Regions from separate parts of the Mesorhizobium sp. B2-9-1 genome, predicted to be linked through region 1. Evidence: predicted binding sites of a transcription regulator. Region 1 holds the regulator's gene; each other region holds the start of a gene.

Region 1 (3,000 bases):
CGGCAAGAACATCCTCGACCGTTCGCAGGACCTCAACCTGCTCAGGACCAAGATCGGCATGGTGTTCCAGAAGCCGACGCCGTTCCCGATGTCGATCTACGAGAACATCGCTTTCGGCGTCAGGCTCTATGAGAAGATCAGCAAGGCCGAGATGGACGGCCGCGTCGAGCAGGCGCTGAAGCGCGCCGCACTCTGGAACGAGGTCAAGGACAAGCTCAACGCCAGCGGCCTCAGCCTCTCGGGCGGCCAGCAGCAGCGCCTGTGCATCGCCCGTACCGTGGCGGTGAAGCCGGAGGTCATCCTGCTCGACGAGCCGGCCTCGGCGCTCGATCCGCTGTCGACCGCCAAGATCGAGGAATTGATCGACGAGTTGCAGGCCGACTACACGATCGTCATCGTCACCCACAACATGCAGCAGGCGGCGCGCGTGTCGCGGCAGACGGCGTTCATGTATCTGGGCGAGCTGGTGGAGTTCGACCGGACCGAGAAGATCTTCACCTCGCCCCGCGAAAAGCGCACGCAGGACTACATCACCGGCCGCTTCGGCTGAGCTCATACGAGGACATCATCATGGCCGAACATACCGTCGCTTCTTTCGACGAGGATCTGAGACAGATCAGCCGGCTCATAAACGACATGGGCGATCTCGCCAGCTCGATGGTCGGCGCTTCGACCAGAGCCCTGCTCGAGACCGACAATGCCATGGCGCAGCGCGTCGTTTCCGACGATGCCATCATGGACGCGCGCCAGCGCGAGCTCGACGACCGCGCCATCACGCTGATCGCCAAGCGCCAGCCGATGGCCGATGATCTGCGCAACGTGGTCGGCTCGATCCGCATGGCGGGCGACCTCGAACGCATCGGCGATCTCGCCAAGAACATCGCCAAGCGCGTCGGTTCGGTCGGCGTCAGCGCCGCGCCGCGCGATCTCACGCATTCGATCGATTCCATGGCGCAGCTGGTACTGATCCAGGTCCAGGCTGTGATCCAGGAATATACGGTGGGCGACGCCACGGCGCTGGCCAAGCTTCGCAACGACGACGAGCGCATCGACGTCAAATACACATCCGTCTTCCGCGAGCTCCTGACCTACATGATGGAAGACCCGCGCAACATCACCGCTTGCACGCATCTTCTGTTCTGCGCCAAGAATCTCGAGCGCATCGGCGACCATGTGACCAACATCGCCGAGAACGCCTATTATGTGCTGACCGGCACGCAATTGCCCGCGAATCGTCCCAAGCAGGACGAGACGACAATGTCGGCGCCGGCGGCCTGACGAAGGGTATCTGCCAATGATCGCGCCACGCATCATGGTGGTGGAGGACGAGGAGCCGCTTGGGGTGCTGCTCCGCTACAATCTCGAATCCGAGGGTTACCAGGTCGAAGTGGTGACCCGCGGCGACGAGGCCGAAATCCGCCTTCAGGAAAACGTTCCCGATCTGCTCGTGCTCGACTGGATGGTGCCGGCAGTTTCCGGCATCGAGCTCTGCCGGCGCCTCAGGATGCGGCCCGAGACCGAGCGGCTGCCGATCATCATGCTGACCGCGCGGGGCGAAGAAAGCGACCGTGTTCGCGGCCTCTCGACCGGCGCCGACGACTATCTGGTCAAGCCGTTCTCGACGCCGGAGTTCATGGCGCGCGTCAAGGCGCTGCTGCGCCGCGCCAAGCCGGAGGTGCTGTCCAGCGTGCTCAAGGTCGGCGACATCGTGCTCGACCGCGAATCGCATCGCGTCTACCGCAAGAAGAGCGAGATCAGGCTCGGCCCGACCGAGTTCCGCCTGCTCGAATTCATGATGCGCCACCCCGGCCGGGTTTTCTCGCGTAGCCAGCTGCTCGACAATGTCTGGGGCGAGACGATCTATATCGACGAGCGCACCGTCGACGTCCATGTCGGCCGCCTGCGCAAGGCCGTCAACAACGGCCGCATGCCGGATGTCATCCGCACCATCCGCGGCGCGGGTTACGCGATCAGGGAAGATTAGGCCCAGGGCGCCGCAGTCCTGACGGGCCATGCACTTCCAGCATCCACGCTGGTGAGTAGCCGAGACGCTTGTGCCTCGTCATCCACGGGCGGAGCAAGGAGCGAAGCGACGCAGCGCAGACCCGAGGATCCATTCCGTGACGTCGACGCGCCGCGGCGGTCCAGAATTTTGCACCGCTGCGCTCGACGCGTGAGGTAACGGCATGGATTCCAGGGTCTCCGCGACGGAGCTTCGCTCCTGCTCCGCCCTGGAATGACGAAGCTGTGGGGCCTTCGCTAATTTCAAGCGTCTGCTGCTGTCCCCGGACCTCTTCAAGGCTGCCTCAGGCCACGTTCTTGCCTGCGGCACCCGCTCTCGCCTGGCCTCCCGGCGCGAAAATTTCCTGGTCGACGAAAGTCAGCGCGCGCATGGCGCAGCCTTCGCGGATCAGCGGCAACTCGTTCGGCTCGGTGTCGAAGGAGATCGATTCCGAGTGCTGGCCGCCGGCGGTCTGGGCGATCGCCTCGCGCAGCGCCGGCTCGATCAGGTCGAAGGCGGCCGCGCTGACGCCGACCATGGCGACGGGCGCCGGATCGATGAGGGCGAACAGGCTGCCGAGACCGAAACCAAGCGCTTCGCCGGCCCGGCGATAAGCCTCCCGTTCGGGGCCGTCCCTCTCGCGCGCCTTCGCGGCAAGGGCCCGCATGTCGGCGTCGCCGACGTCGACCGGCTCGGCGTCCTCGCTCATTTTCATGGCGCTGCGCCAGATCGCATAGTTGCCGGCATAGGCCTCGACGCAGCCGCGGCGGCCGCAGCGGCAAAGCGCCCCGCCCGGGCGGTGAATCATGTGGCCGAACTCGCCGCCGGAGGAATGCGTGCCAGTGAACAGCGCACCCTTGAGCACGAGACCCATGCCGATGCCGTGCGACAACAGGATGGCGATGAAGTCGTCGCGATAGCGCTCCGGGTCGCGCCATTGCAGCGCCACCGCCATCATGTTGCAGTCGTTCTCCATGGTGGTGGAGATGCCGAATTCC
Region 2 (3,000 bases), on a different contig from region 1:
CCGGCCCAGACAGCCTCTTTCTGCACCGCTGCATTCTACGGCAGGTGTAACGGCATGGATTCTAGGGTCTGCGCGCGTCGCTTCGCTCCTTGCTCCGCCCTAGAATGACGACGTTGCGAGGGAACCGGCCAATCTCCAAGGTTTTCGCGATAGTCCATCGGATTCTTAGCTGCGCCAATGGGGCGCCCAGGAATTAGGAGAGCCAAAAAATGTCGAAACTGCTCGTCAAGGCCGACAAGGGCCACGGCCATGTCGCTCATGTCACGCCGCAAAGCGCCGGCTGGACCTATGTCGGTTTTGATCTGCATCGGCTTCGTCCGGGCGAGACGGTGTCCGGCAAAACGGGCGAGCGCGAGGTCTGCCTGGTCTTCGTCACCGGCAAAGGCAAGGCGTCGGCCGGCGGCAAGGATCTCGGCCTGCTCGGCGAGCGCATGTCGCCCTTCGAAGGCAAGCCGTGGTCGGTCTATGTGCCGCAAGGCGCCGACTGGTCGGTGACCGCCGATACCGAGCTGGAGCTCGCCGTCTGCTCGGCGCCTGGCCTCGGTGGCCGTCTGCCGGTGCGCGTCATCGGACCTGACGATCTCGGCCAGGAGGTGCGCGGCAAGGGCACCAACACGCGCTACGTCACCAACATCCTGCCCGAGGGCAAGCCGGCGGATTCGCTACTGGTGGTCGAGGTGATCACCCCCGGCGGCCACACCTCCAGCTATCCTCCGCACAAGCACGACCAGGACAATCTGCCGGCCGAATCCTATCTCGAGGAGACCTATTACCACCGCCTCAACCCGCCGCAGGGCTTTGCCTTCCAACGCGTCTACACCGATGCCGACCGCAACGGCGTGCGCGAGCTGGACGAGGCGATGGCGATCGAGGACGGCGATGTCGTGCTGGTGCCCAAGGGCTATCATCCTTGCGCGGCCTGCCACGGCTACGACCTTTATTACCTCAACGTCATGGCCGGACCGAAGCGGACGTGGAAATTCCACAACGCGGCCGAGCATGAGTGGCTGATGAAGGCCTGATCGGCACGCCGGCAAAGCCGTTGGTCCAGGCCGGAAAAATCGTCGGCTAACGAGCTCCGTGCTGGACTTGCCTTCGAAAACCCACGAAAGCTTCGTCAATCCGTCATGGAAATCACCTATGGCAGCGGTTCCGGTGCATGTCGCCGCAAGCGCTCCGGCGTTTTGGGCCACGACTTGCCAAGACAATGACTTGAAGCGCGTCGCATATTCCTTTGGGGCGCGCAGCGCGCTTGACGAGGAACGCCCATGCGCTACGCGATCTACTACACCCCGGGGCAGGACGAGAAGCTGGCGCGCATTGCCGCTAACTGGCTGGGCCGCGACCCGTTTGGCGCGGCGACGCGGCCGGTCGAGGCCGTGGGCGATCTGTCGGCCGCGGAAGTCGCTTTCCATACCGCCTCCGCCCGGCGCTACGGATTCCATGCGACGCTGAAAGCCCCGTTCCGGCTGGCGCTGAACGAGACGGAAGCTTCGCTCCGCGCCGCGCTCGACGCTTTCGCCGGAACGACGCCGCCTGTGATCATCCCGCGTCTCGTCGTCGGCCAGATCGACGGCTTTTTCGCGCTGGTGCCGGAAACGCAGTTTGCGCCGCTCAACGATTTCGCCGGCGAGGTGGTGCGCGCCTTCGATCCGTTCCGCGCGCCGCTGACCGAGGCCGAGATCGAGCGCCGCAGCCCCGATGCGCTGAAGCCGGACGAGTTCCGCAATCTCTGCCAATGGGGTTATCCTTACGTCTTCGATACGTTCCGCTTCCACATGACGCTCTCGGGGCGGGTCGGGCCACAGGAAAGCCCACGTCTTCGTGCAGCGATCGACGGCCTGTTCGCCGACGTGCTGCGGCAGCCGGTGCCGGTGGATGCGCTGACATTGTTCGTCGAAAGCGAGCCCGGCGCCCCGTTCATGGTGCTTTCCCATCATGCGCTTGGCCGCCGGGCTGCCCGCAAGACCGCCTAGGGCGGATCAGCGGAAACGCTGAACCGCCCTATCTTTTTGTTTTTACGCAATTCCGGACGGAAAACCGCAAGGCACTTTTCCTGGAATTGCTCTGAAGCGACTGCTTGAGATAGGACCGCCCGAGATGACCGCCGAAACCATTCTCACCAATGCCCGCATCGTGTTGCCCGACGAAATCGTCGAGGGCTCGCTTTTGTTGCGCGACGGCCTGATTGCCACCGTCGAGCCCGGTGCCGTTCGCGCCGGCGAGGACATGGGCGGCGATTACATCATCCCGGGCCTTGTCGAGCTGCACACCGATCACCTCGAGGGCCATTATGCGCCGCGCCCGAAAGTGCGCTGGAACCCGATCGCCGCCGTGCTTGCCCATGACGCCCAGGTGGCGACCGCCGGCATCACCACGGTGCTCGACGCCTTGCGCGTCGGCATGGACGAGGATGCCGACCTGAAATCCGACGACGTCCGCAAGCTGGCCGACGCGATCGAGGACAGCGTGCGCCAGGATCGGCTCAGGGCCGATCATTTCATCCATCTGCGCTGCGAGGTCTCGGCGCCGGACTGCCTCGAGGCTTTCGCCAATTTCGAGACAGACGAGCGGGTGAAGCTCGCCTCGCTGATGGATCACGCGCCCGGACAGCGCCAGTTCGTCAACCTCGAGACCTATGCCTACTACTACCAGCGCAAGCTGAAGCTGACGGACCGCGACTTCCAGAAATTCTGCGAGAAGCGGATGGCCGAATCGGCCCGCAATTCCGGTCCGAACCGCGTCTTCATCTCGGCCGCCTGCCAGGAGCGCGGCATCGTGCTGGCGAGCCATGACGACGCGACCGCCAGCCATGTCGACGAAGCGATCGAGCAGGGCGTGCGCGTCGCCGAGTTCCCGACGACGCAAGAGGCCGCCAAGGCCTCGAAAGCCGCAGGCCTCGGCGTGCTGATGGGCGCGCCGAACGTCATGCGCGGCGCCTCGCATTCCGGCAATGTCTCGGCGCGCACGCTCGCCGCCGACGGCCTGCTCGACATCCTG
Region 3 (3,000 bases), on a different contig from region 1:
GCCGCCAAGGAACCGAGCGTCAGATAGGTCACGGCCGACAGCATGGCATGCCCGCTGGGGAATGAGAGCGAGGTCTCGGTGACGAGATGCGAGACGAGATCGGGCCGCGGCCGGTCGACCTCGAGCTTGAGCAGGCTGGAGAGCGCTTGCCCGCCGGCGACGGCCGCGAACATGAACAGGGCTGTCGAGGGTCTGCGGATCAGGAGCAGATAGGCGATCGTCGCCGTCGTGATCAGCGCCAGCACTGCCGTGCTGCCCAGCGCGGTGATGTCGCGCACCGCGCCCTCCAGCCAAAGCGGGCCGATCGGGCTGTCCGGTTGCCCGGCGTGGCGGAAGGCGAGCAGGATTTCCGTATCGAAGGCATGCGGCGTCGTCGCGCGCGCCACCTCCATGAGTTCCACCAGGCCCCACAGCCCGCCGGCGATCACCAGCCCAGCCACGAGCACCGGGAATTCCAACCTGTTGAGGAGCGCGTTGGCGGTCGATTTCATTCGGGCCCTCGGGTCCAGCTACAGCCGCTGCATATAGGGCCCGAGCGTGATCAGCGCGACGGCGGCGATCGCCAGCACCACACCGGTCGCCTGCAAGGCATTGAGCCGCTCGCCGAAGAAGGCGAGCGCCACGACATTGACTGCGACGAGCTGGATCACCGCCGACAGGCTGAACGATACCGACATGCCGAACTCGCGCACCAGCCTCAGCATGATCAGATTGCCGGCCGAGTAGAGCGCCAGCGTCAAAAGGAGCTTGGCCAAGCTCGGCGCCATGCCCCATTGCTTGGCCGCCGTCGCCGCCAGCAGGAATATCACGGTCGAAATGCCGAGTTGCGCCAGTCCCCAGAAGCTCACCTTGCCGTCCCTTTTTGAAACGCCGTCGCCACGCCGGCCAGCTCTTGTTTCCGAAGCAGGCGATGTCGTCAAGCCGACCGCAGCGGAGCGCAGGCGCTCAAGGGACCGAAGCCGGGTGTCGCAAAAGCTGCCGCGAGCCGGCAAACAACTATTGCGGTTCAATCACGGCAGTGTCACGAAAATGTGATCGGCGCGCTTTAGGGGTCGAAAGGTCAAGATCCCCAGCCACTCAAGAAGCCCGAGGGCAAACTCATGAGCCTGACCCCTGAGACCCGTTTCCGCACCAGCCAGCTCGAGGAAAATGACGGCCCGCCGGTCAACCCGACCGACAACCGCACCATGGGCGAGATCATCGCCGCGCGTTTCTCGCGCCGCGGCTTTCTCATGGGTTCGCTGGCCGTGTCGGCCATCGCCGCCACTGTCAGTCCGCTGGCGCTGATTGCGGCCGACGAGGCGCGCGCTGCTGAAGCTTCGGCCTTCAAGTTCGACGAGCTCGAAGCCGGCATCGACGACAAGCACCATGTCGCGCCCGGCTATGACGCCGACGTGCTGTTGCGCTGGGGCGATCCGCTGTTTTCCGATTCCCCCGACTTCGATCCGCTGAAGCAGTCGGCTGAAGCCCAGGCAAGACAGTTCGGCTACAACAACGACTATGTCGGCTATATTCCGATCGACGGCTCGGCCGAGCACGGCCTTTTGGTCGTCAACCACGAATACACCAACCCGCATCTGATGTTCCCCGGCATCGTCTCGGTCGTCGAGAAGGACGGCAAGAAGAAGGCCGAGGTGGCGCCGCTCTCAAAGGAGCAGGTCGATGTCGAGATGGCCGCCCATGGCGGCACCATCGTCGAGATCCGCAAGCAAGGCGGCAAATGGCAAGTGGTGCGCGACGGCAAGCTCAACCGCCGCATCATGTCCACCACCGAGATGGCGCTCTCCGGCCCGGTGGCGGGCCATGACCGCGTCAAGACCAATGCGGACCCGTCCGGTACCAAGGTCATCGGCACCCTCAACAATTGCGCCGGCGGCGTCACGCCCTGGGGCACCTATGTGATGGCCGAGGAGAACATCCACGGCTATTTCTCGGGCGAATTGCCGGAGGGCCACAGCGAAGCCGCCAATTACAAGCGCCTCGGCATTCCGGAAGGCGCCTATGAGTGGGGCACGCATCACGACCGCTTCAACCTCGCCAAGGAGCCGAACGAGCCCAATCGTTTCGGCTGGATCGTCGAGGTCGACGTCAACGATCCCAACTCCGTGCCGAGGAAGCGCACCGCCATGGGCCGCTTCAAGCATGAGGGCGCCGAATCGATCGTCGCCAAGGACGGCCGCGTCGTCTTCTATCTCGGCGACGACGAGCGCTTCGACTATGTCTACAAATTCGTCACCAAGGGGATTTTCAACCCGAACGACCGCGCCGCCAACTTGGACCTGCTCGACGACGGCACGTTGCATGTGGCCAAATTCGCCGAGGACGGCTCGGTCGAATGGATGCCGATCGTTTTCGGTCAAGGCCCGCTGACGGCCGAGAACGGCTTTGCTTCCCAGGCCGACGTTCTCATCGAGACGCGCCGCGCCGCCGACCTGCTCGGCGCCACCAAGATGGACCGGCCGGAGGATATCCAGCCCAATGCCGGCAACGGCAAGGTCTATGTCATGCTGACCAACAATTCCAAGCGCAAGGCCGAGCAGGTCGACGCCGCCAATCCGCGCGCCGACAACGCTTTCGGCCACATCATCGAGATCGTCGAGGAAGGGGGCGACTTCGCGGCGACCAAGGGCAAATGGGAAGTGCTGTTGAAATGCGGCGATCCTTCCGTTGCCGATGTCGGTGCTACCTTCTCGACCGGGACCACCGCCCATGGCTGGTTCGGCATGCCTGACAATTGCGCCGTCGATTCTGCCGGGCGCCTGTGGGTCGCCACCGACGGCCAGGGCCCGAAGGCCACCGGCCGCACCGACGGCCTCTGGGCGGTCGATACCGAGGGTGACGCGCGGGCAACGTCGAAACTGTTCTTCCGCGTGCCGATCGGTGCCGAAATGTGCGGCCCGCTGTTTTCGCCGGACGACCAGACCGCTTTCGTCGCCGTCCAGCATCCAGGCGACGGCGGCGAGGATTGGGAAGGTTTTGGCCGCCCGTCCTATTACGAGG

The links. The regulator PhoB, encoded in region 1, activates phosphate uptake and scavenging genes when phosphate is short. The targets are predictions, from matches to a motif close to TGTCATNNANCTGTCAT.
Region 2: a site for PhoB is predicted at 1,113-1,129, ahead of FJW05_RS15890 (DUF1045 domain-containing protein). Genes of this name have one in related genera too.
Region 3: a site for PhoB is predicted at 1,020-1,036, ahead of FJW05_RS14925 (PhoX family phosphatase). Genes of this name have one in related genera too.

Annotation. Positions count from the first base shown of each region.
Region 1 covers NZ_VFTP01000006.1:201,216-204,215, reverse strand. The annotation lists gene pstB (phosphate ABC transporter ATP-binding protein PstB) at 1-550, shown strand, start outside; gene phoU (phosphate signaling complex protein PhoU) at 571-1,278, shown strand; gene phoB (phosphate regulon transcriptional regulator PhoB) at 1,295-1,984, shown strand; gene FJW05_RS14490 (ROK family protein) at 2,307-3,000, opposite strand, start outside.
Region 2 covers NZ_VFTP01000007.1:206,164-209,163, reverse strand. The annotation lists gene iolB (5-deoxy-glucuronate isomerase) at 210-1,022, shown strand; gene FJW05_RS15890 (DUF1045 domain-containing protein) at 1,269-1,976, shown strand; gene FJW05_RS15885 (alpha-D-ribose 1-methylphosphonate 5-triphosphate diphosphatase) at 2,101-3,000, shown strand, end outside.
Region 3 covers NZ_VFTP01000007.1:21,122-24,121, reverse strand. The annotation lists gene FJW05_RS14935 (phosphatase PAP2 family protein) at 1-491, opposite strand, end outside; gene FJW05_RS14930 (hypothetical protein) at 510-848, opposite strand; gene FJW05_RS14925 (PhoX family phosphatase) at 1,101-3,000, shown strand, end outside.